One region of the Sphingobacterium daejeonense genome, then DNA from elsewhere that is predicted to be linked to it. Evidence: riboswitches for the same ligand, from Rfam matches in the RefSeq annotation. Region 1 holds a riboswitch; the other holds the start of a gene.
The links. A riboswitch is a leader RNA that binds a small molecule or an ion and turns the genes downstream of it on or off. The one in region 1 is predicted to bind S-adenosylmethionine.
Positions count from the first base shown of each region.

Region 2: it holds a riboswitch for S-adenosylmethionine, as region 1 does, so the genes downstream of both, FGL31_RS19605 (methylenetetrahydrofolate reductase) here and FGL31_RS08320 (O-acetylhomoserine aminocarboxypropyltransferase/cysteine synthase family protein) in region 1, are expected to answer to the same signal.

Region 1 is NZ_LR590470.1:1,730,722-1,739,059, reverse strand. Features, by position in the region: gene ligA (NAD-dependent DNA ligase LigA) at 1-1,225, shown strand, start outside; gene dapA (4-hydroxy-tetrahydrodipicolinate synthase) at 1,251-2,129, shown strand; gene FGL31_RS08325 (hypothetical protein) at 2,223-2,654, shown strand; SAM riboswitch class I at 2,835-2,948, shown strand; gene FGL31_RS08320 (O-acetylhomoserine aminocarboxypropyltransferase/cysteine synthase family protein) at 3,194-4,501, shown strand; gene FGL31_RS08315 (homoserine O-acetyltransferase family protein) at 4,548-5,603, shown strand; partial or broken gene FGL31_RS08310 (homoserine dehydrogenase) at 5,609-6,791, shown strand; gene FGL31_RS29780 (LPXTG cell wall anchor domain-containing protein) at 7,055-7,207, shown strand; partial or broken gene FGL31_RS08300 (sigma-54-dependent transcriptional regulator) at 7,263-8,338, opposite strand, start outside.
Region 2 is NZ_LR590470.1:4,091,752-4,100,089, reverse strand. Features, by position in the region: gene FGL31_RS19620 (UvrD-helicase domain-containing protein) at 1-1,034, opposite strand, end outside; gene FGL31_RS19615 (30S ribosomal protein S16) at 1,302-1,838, shown strand; gene rimM (ribosome maturation factor RimM) at 1,981-2,505, shown strand; SAM riboswitch class I at 2,587-2,686, shown strand; partial or broken gene FGL31_RS19605 (methylenetetrahydrofolate reductase) at 2,734-3,689, shown strand; partial or broken gene FGL31_RS30590 (glycosyltransferase family 117 protein) at 3,832-4,403, shown strand; gene FGL31_RS19595 (protein O-mannosyl-transferase family) at 4,377-6,407, shown strand; gene FGL31_RS19590 (tetratricopeptide repeat protein) at 6,409-6,843, shown strand; gene FGL31_RS19585 (glutamine--tRNA ligase/YqeY domain fusion protein) at 6,879-8,338, opposite strand, start outside.

The DNA.
Region 1 (8,338 bases):
TTTGGAATTCATCCATTATTGGGATGATGCCCGCCACAAACTGACTTATGAAATCGATGGCATTGTAATCAAAGTCAATGATTTCGCACAACAAGAGGAATTAGGCTTTACCGCTAAATCACCACGTTGGGCTATATCTTATAAATTCAAAGCTGAGCGTGTCGAAACGATCTTGAACAGCATTAGTTATCAGGTTGGAAGAACCGGAGCTGTTACTCCTGTTGCCAATTTAAAACCAGTTTTGTTAGCTGGCACAACGGTAAAAAGAGCTTCTTTACATAATGCAAATGAAATTGCTCGTCTGGATCTACATGAACACGATACTGTATTTGTCGAAAAAGGAGGTGAAATAATCCCTAAAATCATTGGTGCAAATGTTGAAAAAAGACCAGAAGGAACAAAAGCATTTGAATATCCAAGTACATGTCCTGAATGTAATACTCCATTAATTCGAGAAGAGGGTGAAGCTGTACATTATTGCCCAAATGAAGATGGCTGCAAACCTCAAATAGTAGGAAAGCTGCAGCACTTTATAGGCAGAAAAATGATGGATATTCAAGGTTTGGGAGATGAAACAATAGAAACATTCTACAAGCTTGGATTGATTCGCAAAATAGCAGATATCTATACTTTGATTGATAGAAAGGATGAGTTGGTCGGTATTGAACGTTTTGGTCAGAAGTCTATTGACAATATGCTAAATGGTATTGAACAATCTAAAAATAAACCTTTCGAGAAGGTGCTATTTGCTTTGGGAATTCGCCATATTGGAGAGACGGTAGCAAAAAAACTTGCGCAACACTTTAAAAATATCGAGGCAATCAAGAATTCCACTGTAGACGAAATATTGTCAGTACAGGATATAGGACTCCGGATAGCAGACAGTATACATGCGTATCTGACAAATCCTGAACATTGGGAAGAGATTGAAAAACTCAAATCCTTAGGCCTTCAGTTCGAAATAGAAGAAAAAGAAATACAACTCGCCGGAGATAGTTTATCGGGCAAAACGTTTTTGATTTCCGGTGTATTTGCAGATTATTCCCGGGAAGAATTGACGGAATTGATCGAGGCGCACGGTGGCAAGATGCTGAGCAGTATTTCTTCAAAGCTGAATTATTTAGTTGCTGGTGATAAAATGGGTCCATCAAAACTGGCAAAGGCAGAAAAACTTCAGATTCCGATGATTTCTGAAGCTCAACTGCTATCAATGATTAATGAATAAAAATTAAAAATAATATATACAAACGATGAACGAGCTTCAAGGTGCGGGAGTTGCATTAGTTACTCCATTCCATGCGGACGGCACAGTAGATTACGACACTTTAGGAAATTTGATTGATTATCAAATCGAGGGAGGAATTGATTATTTGGTTTCATTGGGCACAACAGGTGAAACTGCAACATTGAATCCTGATGAACGAAAGAAGGTGTGGGAATTTACTTCTAAGCATGTCAATAAGCGTATCCCATTGGTAGCTGGAATCGGTGGCAACAATACTTTTGAAATAGTTGAACAAATCAAGAATTTTAAGGTATTGGATTACATTGCTATTTTATCAGTTTCACCTTATTATAACAAACCAACGCAAGAGGGAATCTATCAACATTATAAGGCTATTGCTGAGGTTTCGAAACTTCCGATTATTCTTTATAATGTGCCTGGCAGGACAGGAAGTAATATGAGCCCGGCTACGACGGTCAGGTTGGCTAAGGATTTCAAAAACATAGTAGCGACAAAAGAGGCTTCGGGAAATTTTTCCCAATTCAGCGAAATCTTAAGAGATAAACCAAAAGATTTTCTTTTAATCTCTGGAGATGATCCTGTTACACTTCCTATGATGGCCATGGGAGCAGCAGGAATAATTTCTGTGGTAGGCAATGCCTATCCAACAAAGGTTTCTGCATTGGCACATTTATGTAGTGAAGGTAATTTTGATGAGGCTAGAGCTATTCATTTGGAATTATTAAACATGATAGACCTGTGTTTTATTGAAGGAAATCCTGCAGGAGTGAAATATATTCTCGAGAAAAAAGGAATTGGAAAGGACTATGTGAGGTTACCATTGGTACCGGTCAGTCCGAAAACAAAAGAAGCAATAGATGCAGAGATGCAGCTACTCGGATAAAAAAATTAATAGGTTGGTCATGTAGTTTGGCCAACCTTTCTTATTTTTAGGTATTCTTAATTGTATCTATAGAAAAACTGAATTAACAAAATAATGGAAACAACTACCCAACAACCCAGCAAAAGGGGTTCAGGCTTCAAAAAGTTCATCAGCTGGTTTCTACTCATTATCTTCTTGGCATTCGCAGTATTTGTTTATTTCAAGTACTACTTTGTTTTTGGCGAAGGAGTTAAATCGGGAACTTTAAATTATGCAGTAAAAAAGGGAAATGTCTTTAAGACCTATGAAGGAAAATTGATTCAGGAAGGTATCCGCAGTCAAAATACGGGGACTGGAATCTCCTCCAATGAATTTGAATTTTCTATCGAGAGCGATTCTGTATTTAAAGTATTGGAGTTAAATAGTGGTAAGGCTTTTGATCTTCATTATAAAGAATACCATGGTGTGTTACCTTGGCGTGGAAACACGCGTTATGTAGTGGACAAAATCATCCAAATGCATGATGCAAAGAACAACACTTTTTAAAAAACTGGTATTACAATAACAAAATATTTGGGACCTCAAATCATTGTAAGTGAATAGCCTAACAAGATTTGAGGTCTTCTTTTTTCTAAAAAAATTGCAAAATTAATTTCCGTAGCCTATATTTGCGGAGTACTTCGATAGTGGTACACTAATCATTACCTCTCTAAAAAAGATGGTCTTGATTTATAAAGAAGTGGCGAGAGACTGGCTCAATGACCCACTGGCAACCTTCAATAAGGATTGAAAAGGTGCCAATTCCTGTCCGAAGCAATAAAGCTCAGGAGCATATAAATGAAATAGACTATGACTTCAGAATTTTCAAAATCAGAATTATTATATCTTGTCGGAAAACCGACAACAGATTCTTCTATTAAGATTAAATCCATCAACTGTATTTGTATTTCTCGAATGCGATAGTCGTCCTATGGCAGCATTATTCTTATTGAATACAATTGTCCATCAGTAAATGACGACCTAAACACAGAACTTCAAAGGATTTAATAATTTCATTTTACTAACATGATTAAAAAAATATAAAAATGGCAGATAATAAAAACCTAAAATTTGAAACTTTACAAGTACATGCAGGGCAAGAAGTAGATCCTACTACTGGTTCCAGAGCATTGCCTATATATCAAACTTCTTCTTATGTATTCGAAAATGCAGAACACGGTGCCAACCTTTTTGCATTGAAACAATTCGGTAATATCTATACCAGGATTATGAATCCTACTACTGATGTTTTCGAAAAACGTATAGCAGCATTAGAAGGCGGTGTAGCAGCAGTTGCTGTAGCTTCAGGTCAAGCAGCACAATTTATCGCTTTGACAAACATCCTGGAAGCAGGTGAGAATTTTGTGTCTGGTTCTAACCTTTATGGTGGTACTTATAACCAATTCAAAGTGTCCTTTAAAAGATTGGGTATCGAAGCAAGATTTGCTGAAGATACAGATGCAGATAAGATCGAAGCTTTGATAGATGACAAAACAAAAGCTATCTATGTAGAAACTATCGGCAATCCAAGCTATAATATTCCAGATTTCGAACGCATAGCTTCAGTAGCAAAGAAGCATGACCTTCCATTGATCGTTGACAATACCTTCGGTGCTGGCGGTTATTTGTTCAAGCCTTTAGAGCATGGCGCAAATGTAGTTGTTGAATCAGCAACTAAATGGATTGGTGGACATGGAACAAGCATTGGTGGTGTAATCATTGATGGTGGTAACTATAATTGGGGCAATGGAAAATTCAAGCAATTTTCTGAACCATCGGAAGGATACCATGGTTTGGTATTTTCAGATGTATTTGGAGAAGGTGGACCATTTGGTAACATTCAATTTGCCATCCGTGCAAGAGTTGAAGGATTAAGAGATTTTGGCCCTGCCCTATCCCCTTTCAATTCTTTCTTGTTAGTTCAAGGATTAGAAACATTATCATTACGTGTACAACGTCACGTTGACAACACGCTAGAGATAGCTCAATGGTTAGATTCGCATCCACAAGTAGAACATGTAAGCTATCCGGGTTTAAAAAACCACCCATACCATCAAAACGCACAGAAATATCTAAAAAATGGATATGGGGCCGTGCTTTCATTTACCATTAAAGGTGGCGTGGAAAAAGCCAATGAATTTATTGATGCATTAGAATTGATCAGCCATTTGGCAAATGTTGGAGATGCTAAGTCATTGATTATCCATCCAGCAGCAACTACTCACCAACAGTTGAGTGCTGAAGATCAGAAAAAAGCAGGTGTAGCACCAGGTCAATTAAGACTCTCAGTAGGTATTGAACACATTGAAGATATAAAAGCGGATTTAGCACAAGCATTTGACAAAATCAAATAAGGTGGGGACCTTATTTGATTTTTATGGAGGAAGATAATTTATAAGAATGAGTTTAAGAACTTTCGGATATAACCAAGATTTCGAATTAGAAAGTGGCAAAAAACTGGCAAATCTTCAAATTGCGTTTCATACTTATGGAAACCTGAATGAAGACAAATCCAATGTGATATGGGTTTGCCATGCATTGACTGCTAATTCGGATGTGTTTGATTGGTGGCCTGGATTATTTGGTGAAAACGAATTATTCAATGATAAAGACTATTATATAGTTTGTGCTAATGTTTTGGGCTCGCATTATGGGACTACGAATCCCCTATCGACAAACCCGGAGACTAATTTGCCCTATTATACGGATTTTCCTCAATTTACCATACGTGATATCGTACATGCACATCAACTATTAGCGAATCATCTAGGAATCAACGAGATTAACACATTAATAGGAGGTTCCTTAGGAGGACAGCAAGCCTTGGAATGGACAGTTTCAAAAACAATCAAAATCCATAACCTAATTGCAATTGGCACAAATGCTTTCTTTTCGCCATGGGGTATTGCTTTTAATGAGAGCCAAAGGCTTGCTATTGAAGCAGACTCGTCGTTCTTTGAGAAAAAACCTGATGCAGGACTCAAAGGATTAAAAGCCGCCAGAAGTATGGCCCTACTCTCTTATAGGACCTATAATGCGTATGGTACTACCCAAGTGGAATCTGACCATGATAAAACCGATGCATATAAAGCATCGTCTTATCAATCATACCAAGGAGACAAGCTTGTCAATAGGTTCAATGCATTTTCTTATTGGTATCTCACCAAAGCAATGGATAGCCATCACTTAGGTCGTGGAAGAGGTCAGGTCGAACAAGTCCTTAACAGCATTGAAGGTGTAAATACGCTTATCATTGGAATTCCTTCGGATGTGCTGTTTCCACCGTCGGAACAAGAATTTATCGCCAAAAACATCCCTAACGCCGAATATTATGAATTACATTCATTCTTTGGCCATGACGGATTTTTAATCGAAACAAAAACACTAACTCAAGTAATCGGTAATTTCCTTGAGAAAAATAATACAAAAGCAGAAAATCAACTTAATTTAATTTAATAATAATGAGTAAGAAACTTACCATCGGGATGTTCGGATTTGGTGTGGTGGGACAAGGTTTATACGATATCATAAAAACTAAAAACCTAAACTTAGAAATAAAGAAATTTGTAATCAAAAATGCAGACAAAAAAAGAACATTGCCTGCGCAATTATTTACTACTGATGCAAATGCTATCTTGGATGATCCAGAAATCAATACGGTAGTTGAATTAATTGATGATGCTGATGCTGCTTTTGAAATCACTAAAAGAGCGCTGACAACTGGCAAAAATGTTGTTTCAGCAAATAAAAAAATGATCGCAACCCATTTGGAAGAATTGACTGAAATACAAAACCAACATGGCACCTCTCTTTTATATGAAGGAGCTGTTTGTGGTAGTATTCCTATCATCAGAAACTTAGAAGAGTATTACGATAATGAATTATTACATTCAGTAAGTGGTATCTTTAACGGTTCTTCAAATTACATTCTTTCCAAGATATTTAATGAGAACCAGAGTTATGACTCAGCTTTGAAAAAAGCACAGGAATTAGGTTTTGCAGAAACTGATCCTACTCTCGATGTAGGTGGTTATGATCCAAAATTTAAATTAGCCATCGTAGCCTCTCATGCCTATGGTATTTATATCAATCCCGATGAAATCCTAAACTTAGGAATTGATACTTTGGGTGATGCAGATATAAGATATGCTAGAGAGAAAAAATTATAAAATCAAGTTAATTCCATTAGCTAAAGAAATCGCAAATAACCAAGTAGTATTATATGTCCTCCCAAAATTCATTTCAAAAGATAACATTTTACAGAATGTCGAGAATGAATACAATGGCGTATTAGTAAAAGCTGCATTTGCTGACGAACAGTTTTTCTATGGGAAAGGTGCTGGTGGCCATCCAACGGGATCAGCCGTGCTTTCTGATATTGCAGCTTTAAGGTATGACTATAAATATGAGTACAAAAAACACTTGGAAGCACAGCAAGTTATCTATTCAACGGATTATACTTTAAAAGTTTATTTAAGATATGAAGATGAAGATGTATTGGAAAATATTGAATTCGAAAATATTTCAGAAAGATTTTATAGTAATGACCATAAGTATGTAATCGGCACGATTAATCTTCAAGAAATTATTGCCAAAAGGGGAATCATTCATCAACAAGGGAACTTCCTTGCTGAGATTCTATAATTATAATTAAATTATTTGTGTATAAAAGTGTTAATCTGAGTTTAGATTAGCACTTTTTTTTCAAATAAGATTTACAATTCCCTATTTGGAACCACCAATTAGTAACATTTGTATTACAAAATGATGGATTGGCATTTAATAGGTTAAATAATTGTTAATACATTTGCTTTGTCATGGTTTTTGCTTTATATTATTCAGACATTAATAAATAAACTTAAAAATCTAATTAATCATGAGAAAGTGGAATGTGTTAGTATTACTAAATGCCAGTATCTATTGGCTTGTTCGCAGAGGACAGGACCAACGCTAGCACTGGTGAGGGATCTGCATTACCGTATATCATTATCGGAATTATTGTTTTGACTGTTGCATTTTATATGCTATATAGCCGTCAAAAAAGAAAGTTTAACGATTAATTACGAAAAAATACTTAACAAAAGAAAAGGCCTGATTGAATCAGGCCTTTATTATTTAATCTCTTTTGAGTCCGAACTTTTCAATTTTACTGTACAGGTGGCTTCGTTGTATATCGAGGTCATCGGCTGTCTTTGAAACGTTCCAATTATTTCTTTCTAATTTGTATTTGATAAATTCACATTCAGAAAAGTCCTTAAAGTCTTGGAATGATGTGAATTGTTCCATATCAAATCCATTTCCATTATTTGCAGTACCATTATTAGCTACAGGAGCAGGTCCACCTGGATTTGCAAATTTAAGAACGTCATCTTCAGTAATCTTTTTATCGCAAAGAATGATCAAAACGTTCAATCATGTTTCTCAGCTCACGGATATTACCGGTCCAAGGCAATGATTGAAGAGCTTTCATAGCGTCTGGCGTAAATGCTTTTACAGGCATACTATATTCGGCACAGATCTCTTCACAGAAAGCGTTTGCTAAAGTAGGAATATCATCCTTTCTATCTGCCAAAGAAGGCACATGAATCAATATTACACTCAATCGGTGGTACAAGTCCATACGGAAATTACCTTCTTCAATTTCTTTCAAAAGGTCTTTATTGGTAGCGGCAATAACACGAACGTTTACGTCGATTTCCTTTTCCCCACCTACCCTAGTAATTTTATTTTCCTGTAGAGCTCTCAAAACCTTTGCTTGAGCAGAAAGGCTCATATCACCAATTTCATCTAAGAAAAGGGTACCATTATTGGCTTGCTCGAATTTTCCGATGCGTTGCTTGACAGCAGAGGTAAAGGATCCCTTTTCGTGACCGAACAATTCTGATTCTATTAATTCAGATGGAATTGCAGCACAGTTCACTTCAACTAAAGTAGAACTGGAACGTCCTGATTTCTCATGCAACCATCTTGCAACGAGTTCCTTACCAGCACCATTCGCACCAGTGATCAAAACTCTCGCTTCTGTTGGAGCAACCTTCTCAATAGTATCTTTAATCAAGTTGATTCCTGAAGAATCACCCAAGATTTCTTTTGTTTTTGAGATTTTGCGTTTTAAGACCTTTGTTTCTTTTACTAAAGATCCACGTTCTAGGGCATTTCTTACTGTAATTAATAACCTATTCAGGTCCAAA
Region 2 (8,338 bases), 2.4 Mb from region 1:
AGTAATCTCAAAAAATACAGATTCGTATGCACCGACTGGTAACCAATATAGCTGGCAAAATGTTGTTGAAGGGTTAATATGGCATCCAATGTCGGTTTTATACCTGACATATATTCATAACGAACGACTTTATTGGAATCTGTGAAGGCATCTTCATTATCAACCAATTCAGAAAACTTGTCGAAAACCTTACTCTGTATATCAGAAATCGATATTTTTCGAACATCGATATTCAACTTGCTAGATGATACAAACTTATTTCTGGATTTTCCTTTCATCTCTGTTTCATCAACCCCTAAACTTTGATAAACAGATTTATATGTTTCTAAACTTTGGGAAAGTGCTTCTAAAAATGAATTCGTTTTATCCTCTATTTCTTTATTCAAAAGATTGAAAATCTTATTCGTGTCAGAAGAAATCATAAAGCTGTCAAACTCCTGAAAATTCTCCGAAAAGATTAAACCAGCCAAACCCATTAATTGTTGACGGTAGTTCCAATTTTCATTGTTGCTGATTTTTTGCTCTGCATAGGTGATGATCCATTCCAACAGCTCTGGTCGCTCATCCAATAACTGATTTAACATCACCGTTAAATCTCTTTTCACTTTATTGGTGTTCATTTCTATGGCATAGCCGGAATCTAAATTCAGCTCATATGTAAAACTGCGAATTACCTTTTGAGAGAATCCATCAATAGTACTTACGGAAAAATGACTGTAGTCATGAAGGATTCGGCGGTAAACCCTATTTGCTTTCTCTTGAATTGAAACCCTATCCCATGACCCCATCTGTTGTAATTGAGATCTATATTGTTCAATTTCATCACTATCAGCACCAGTCGCCAAGCCGTGAAGAACTGTCATAATCCGGTGTTTCATCTCAGCAGTAGCCTTGTTTGTAAAAGTTACTGCCAAAATTTCCCTATAACTACTTTCCTTAGATAACAATAAAGTCAAATAATGAACCGTTAAACTGAAGGTTTTACCAGATCCAGCAGAGGCCTTTACAATTTTTAATGGAGCAATTCTTTGCATAAAACGACAATAATTAGAAGAGCTTGAATATCGACAATTTAATTTAGATTTGAGATATGAGAAGTGAGATATGAGATAAGATAGCGAGGATATAAATATTTCAGTTATCTTATTTCGATCCTGATTTTTGTCTCGTTTTCTATCGCAAATCCCATATCCCATATCTCATATCCCTACTATTGCATTAATTAATAATACTTTGTATCTTTGCGTCCCCTCCTGCATGTAGCACGGGGGATATGTTGAATACATAAATAAAATTAAAACATGGCAACTAAAATCAGATTGCAAAGACACGGTAAAAAAGGAAAACCTTTTTACCATGTAGTAGTAGCAGACGCACGTTCACCACGTGATGGTAAGTTCATTGAGCGTTTAGGTTCTTATAACCCTAACACTAACCCAGCAACAATTATCTTGGATTTCGAGAAATCATTGGACTGGATGAACAAAGGTGCTCAACCTACTGACACTGTTCGCGCTATCCTTTCTTACAAAGGTGTATTGTACAAAAAACACTTACAAGGTGGTGTGAAAAAAGGTGCTTTTGATGAAGCTAAAGCTGAAGAGCTTTTCGCAGCTTGGACTGAAGGAAAAGATGCACAAATCGAAGGCAAAAAATCAGGCTTGGCAAAATCTAAAGATGATGCTAAAAAAGCTGCTCTAGCTGCTGAAGCTAAGAAAAAAGAAGAAAAAGCTGCCGCTATCGCTGCTAAAAATGCCCCTGTTGCTGAAGAAACAGCTACAGAAGAAGCAGAAGAAGCTGCTGATGCTGCAGAAAACACTGAAGAAACTGAAGGTTAATCCTTACTCTAAAGTATTTGAAAATGCCGGTCTAATCTTAGATCGGCTTTTTTTATAAATACAAACTCCAGAAAAAGGATAAATTAGGAAGATTAAATATTACCTATTAATAATTCGTATTTTTGCAAATTAATATTAAAGTATGACTAAGGATCAGTGTTTTTATATAGGATATATTAGCAAAACCAGAGGGTTGAAAGGAGAAGTACAAATGTTCTTCGAGTTCGATAATTATATGGACTTGGATTTGGAAATGGTGTTTTTGGAATTAGATAAAAAATTAGTCCCTTTCTTCGTAGATAAAATTAAACTACAGAATAATAGCACTGCCTATGTCAATTTTGAAGATATTGACCATATCGATAAAGCCCAACCGCTATTAAGAAAAAGCGTATATCTGCCAAATGACAAAATGCCCGAACGTGATCCTGATGATTTTACATACCATGATTTAGTCGGATTTATAGCAATCGAAGAAGGCGAAGGAGAACTGGGAGAAATAACCCATGTACAAGAAATGCCCCAACAATTTATAGCAACAGTGGACATTGATGGTAGAGATGCCATGTTCCCACTAAATGAAGATTTTATTGTAGGTATAGATCCAGAAGAAAAAATAATCGTCCTCAAGTTACCTGAAGGATTGATAGACATGTATTTGGAATAAAAAAGAAGGGAATTCACATGAATTCCCTTCTTTTTTCGCATAACATTTTGAGATTAAGTTGCTAATAACGATATTAGCCCTCGCTTATAGAGAAAGGCAGAGGGAATAGACCCGCTGAAGCCTTAGCAACCTGACACCAGTCAAGGTGCTACATTCTACCCCGATTAGGGAAAGATAAGCCAAAGAATCAGGATCCGCTGTGTTCTCTCTAAGCCTTAATATATTTTTATGAAAATCGTAGATCATATCAAAAACGCGAAAGGCAAGACATTATATTCTTTTGAACTGTTACCGCCTGCAAAAGGACAGGGAATTCAAAGTATCTTTCAAACAATGGACGAACTTATGGAATTCAAACCTCCCTTTATCGACGTGACCTACCATCGCGAAGATTACCTCTACAAACAACACGCTAATGGATTGTTGGAAAGGGTATCCTATAGAAAACGTCCAGGAACAGTAGCAATCTGCGCCGCAATCATGAGTAAATATAAAGTCGATGCAGTACCTCATTTGATTTGTGGTGGTTTCACTAAAGAAGAAACCGAAAATGCACTCATTGACCTGAATTTCTTAGGTATTGACAACGTATTGGTACTAAGAGGAGATGCCAGAAAAGGTGATGCAGATTTTATCCCAACACCTGGAGGACATGCTTATGCTACAGACCTCCTAAGACAAGTAGTGGATATGAATGAAGGATCATATCTGCACGAAGATATAGGAAGCTCCGAAAAAACAAACTTCTGTATAGGTGTCGCTGGCTACCCAGAAAAACACTTCGAATCCCCAAACTTCAATACTGACTTTAAATGGTTGAAGAAAAAAGTAGAAATGGGAGCAGAGTTTATCGTAACTCAGATGTTTTTCAACGTAGAAAATATAAAGAGTTCGTAACGAAATGCCGCGAGAATGATATACATGTACCTATTATTCCCGGATTAAAACCATTGACAACAAAAAAACAACTTATAACACTACCGCGGATATTCCACCTAGATATTCCCGAAGATTTAAGCGATGCAGTCGAATCCTGCAAAACAAATGCTGATGTAAGACAGGTTGGAGAAGAATGGCTAGTCCAACAATGTAAAGAATTAATTGATTTTGGAGTTCCAGTCCTGCATTTCTACACCATGAGTAACCCAGGGCCAACCAAAAAAATCGTAGAGAAATTAGTATAGGATACAATCCATTATTATAAATAATATACAAACAGGCGAATGAGAAATCATTCGCCTGTTTTTTTACCGCTGTTAAATATTGTTAAGGTGAAATTCTTATAGATATACTTTCTTAAATTTATTTGATATCTAACCATGTATTATGAACTATAATAAAATCAACAATTATCTTGGATGGCTTTGTGGATTCATTGCCCTTCTAGTATATTCTTTTACTGTAGAAAGATCAGTGAGCTGGTGGGATACTGGTGAATTTATTGCAGCAAGTAAAAATCTAGAAGTTGTTCACCAACCTGGTGCACCATTATTTCTAATGATCCAAAACATATTCTCAAATTTTGCTCTCGGAAATAATTCCAATATCGCTCTATGGATGAATATTGGATCATCAATTTGTTCTGCTCTGACCATTGTTTTTCTTTTTTGGACTATTACAGCCTTGGCTAGAAAAATTGTTTTGGGAAATAAAGAAGGTTCATCAATCCAATACATCCAAATATTTTCAGCAGGTATAGTGGGTGCATTAGCCTATAGCTTTACGGATTCATTTGGTATTCGGCAGTTGAGTCGGAGGTTTATGCTATGTCTTCACTCTGTACAGCGATTGTATTCTGGTTAGCACTAAAATGGGAGCGAAGAGCAGATAACCCTGACTCCAATAAATGGCTTTTATTGATCGCTTTTGTCATGGGATTATCAATTGGTGTCCATTTATTAAACCTTTTAACAATCCCCGCCTTAGCATTGATGATCTATTTTAGAAAAGCAAAACATGTTAACTGGAAAGGAGCAGTGATATCATTTGGTTGGGGCGTCCTTGCGTTAGCATTTATTTTATGGGGAGTTATTCAGTATTCAGTACGAATAGCATCAAATTTTGATGTGTTTTTCGTGAATACGTTAGGCATGCCGTTCGGAACAGGTATAGCATTTTTTATTTTGTTAATCATAGCTTGTGCAGTTTATGGCATCATATACTCTATTAAGACAAACAAACCATTATTGAATTTAATAATTCTAGGAATCTGTTTGCTATGCTTTGGATTTACTTCTTTTAGTATGGTTTTAATTAGAGCACAAACAAATATTGCATTAAACAATTATCAGCCGGATAATGCTTTTTCATTTTTAAGCTATTTAAGTAGAGAACAATATATATCCGAACCATTATTTAAAGGACCAACATTTAATTCAAATATTATTGATGTAAATGAAGGCAAAACATATAGAAAAGATGAAAAGCAATATGCTGAGATTGATTATGTAAAGGGGTATGAATATGATAAACAAGTTGTTTTTCCGCGATTATATAGTAGTAAACATGCTGATTTTTATAAGCAATATTTAAATTTATCAGAGGGAGAAACTCCAACCTTTACAGATAACTTGAAGTTCTTCTTCAATTATCAAATTGGACATATGTATTCTCGATATTTTATGTGGAATTTCGTCGGTCGCCAAAATGATACCCCTGGACAAGGTGAAATTACATCCGGAAATTGGATCTCAGGATTAAATTTTTTAGATGAAATTCGGCTTCCTGGAATAAATGCTGCACCGGAACACATGAAAAATGACCCTAGTAGAAACACCTATTTTTTCCTGCCATTAATATTAGGGATTATAGGTGCACTTTGGCAATTAAAGAAAAATAAGAAAGATACAGCAATTGTTGCCCTGATGTTCTTTTTCACCGGTTTGGCCATAGTTATTTATTTAAATCAATCACCTTTACAGCCTAGAGAACGTGATTATTCCTATGCAGGATCATTTTATGTGTTTGCAATTTGGATTGGGTTGGGAGTTTTAGGAATTATGGATTATTTAAAAACAAAGGCTCAGCGAATTTCAATCAATACATTGACATATTCTACAGCTACAATATGTATGCTAGCAGGTCCAATTTTATTGGTAAAGGAGAATTGGGATGACCATGACCGCTCCGAAAGAAATATGACCAGAGAAGTAGCATTAAATACTTTAAATTCTTGTGAACCAAATGCAATCGTAATTACTTACGGAGATAACGATACCTTTCCTTTATGGTATCTGCAGGAAGTCGAAGGAATACGTACTGATGTTCGAGTATTGAACTATGGATACCTCCAGTCAGATTGGTATGTTAAACAAGCAATGGAGGATATCAACAATTCAGAAGCATTGCCTATTGGCTTTAGCCATGATAAAGTGAAAAAAGGAATAAGGGATGGAATACAGGTAATGGACTTTGGAATTGAAGGATATTCAGATGTTGACAAACTATTAGAAGTTATGCTGTCTGACAATAAAAAAGACATGTTGGAAACTAGTAGGGGAGAGTTTGTAAACGTAATGCCTAACCGCAGACTTCAGTTGAAAATCAATAAAAACCAGGTAATAGAGAACGCCAATGTTCCGAAAGAATGGCAACAATTTATTCCAGAATATATGCAATGGGAATTAAAAAATAATTATGTTTCTAGAGCGGATTTAAGTTTAATGTCGATTTTAACGAACAATAATTGGGAAAGACCAATTTATTTTATTTCATCTTCCGCATCGGCAACATCGATGGGAATGGACAAGTATTTAGCCTCTGAAGGCTTGGTGAAAAAATTAATGCCAATAGATATGGGACAAGCTTCAGATAGATCTACATTAGTAAACTCAGACAAGATTCACGAAAATGCAATAAATAAATTTAATTGGAGTTCAATAGATCATTTAGAATATTTTTGATGTGGATTCCAATTTTCATTATGAAGGTTGGATATATCCAAATGTATACGTGGATGGAATGCAAACCTTAATGATGCAAGGTAAATTTGACAAAGCAAAGGATTTGGCCTTACAAGCCTACGACTTCCAACCCAAAGTGGTCAAAAGTATGAGACAAGTATATTCAAATTCGGTATTGTTGGATACTCTTGTCAAAGTTAAGGAGGTAGAAAAAGCTAAATCATTGGCAAGTAAACAATTGAAAGCAATCAATGAAAATTTGGACTTTCAATATGAAATTGCAAAAAAATCAAAAATGGGGTTTGATCAAATTTCCGTTGAATTGGGAATAGCGTCATTAGAAAGGTATATCCCTTCCTTAAAAGAATTGGGTGACGCTAATTTATTAGCAGAAGCAACAATGCTAGATAAAAAATATAAAGAAGTTTGGATGTAAAAAAGGAGGCGATTGCCTCCTTTTCGTTTTTTTTCTTATCCCTTTTTAGCCTCTTTTGCCCAAGAGTCCTTTAAGGTAACTGTTCTATTGAAAACTAACTTTTCGTTATTTGAATGTTTGTCATCTAGCGTAAAGTATCCAAGTCTAATAAACTGATACCCTTTTCCAACTTCAGCATTTGCTAGATCAGGTTCAGCATATGCTTTCTCGATAATGTGCAAACTGTTTGGATTGATAGATGATTTGAAATCTTCAGCAGCAGCTGGATTTTCATCTTGGAACAAACGGTCATATAAACGAACCTCAACCTCTTTAGCATGAGGAACGGAAACCCAATGGATAGTTCCCTTAACTTTCATTCCAGATGTATCCTCCCCAGATTTTGAATTTGGAACATAGTCACAGTAAACCTCAGTTACATTTCCATTTTCATCCTTTTTGAAATCTGTACACGTAACAATATATCCATGTTTTAAACGAACAGAAAGACCTGGTCCTAAACGGAAGAATTTCTTAGGCGCATCTTCCATGAAATCATCACGCTCAATCCATAATTCTTTCGAAAATGGAATCACTCTGCTACCTTCACCTCCCTCAACTTCAGGATTGTTCTCACCGTTTAGTTCTTCAACTTTCCCGTCCGGATAATTATTGATAATTAATTTGATAGGATCCAATACAGCCATCCTACGCCATGCAGTCTTATTGAGGTCCTCACGGATGCAGAACTCCAATAAACTAACATCAATCATGTTTTCACGCTTCTGAATCCCAATGCGCTCACAGAAATTACGAATGCTTTCAGGAGTATAACCCCTTCTGCGCAAACCTGAAATAGTAGGCATACGTGGATCATCCCAGCTCTCAACAAACTTCTCATTTACCAATTGTAGTAACTTGCGCTTACTCATAACCGTATAGGAAAGATTCAATCTCGCAAATTCATATTGTTTGGATGGGAAAATCTCCAATCTATCAATTAACCAATCATATAATGGCCTGTGTGGAATGAATTCCAATGTACAAACTGAATGTGTGATTTTTTCAATGGAGTCTGATTGGCCATGTGCAAAATCATACATAGGATATATACACCACTTATCACCCGTACGGTGATGGTGTGCATGCTTGATACGGTATAAAATAGGATCGCGCATATGCATATTAGGACTCGCAAGATCAATTTTAGCTCGTAATACTTTCTCGCCATCCTTATATTTTCCATCACGCATTTCTTCGAATAGTCTCAAGTTCTCTTCGATACTACGGCTGCGATATACTGTAGGTACTCCAGGTACTGTTGGACTCCCCTTCGAAGCAGCAATTTCCTCCGAGTTACTGTCATCAACATATGCTAGGTCCTTCTTAATCAGTTCAACAGCAAAAGCATACAAAGTGTCAAAATAGTCGGAAGTATAAAGCTCATCAGCCCATTGGAATCCTAACCATTGAATATCTTTCTTGATGCTATCTACGTACTCAACATCCTCAGTTA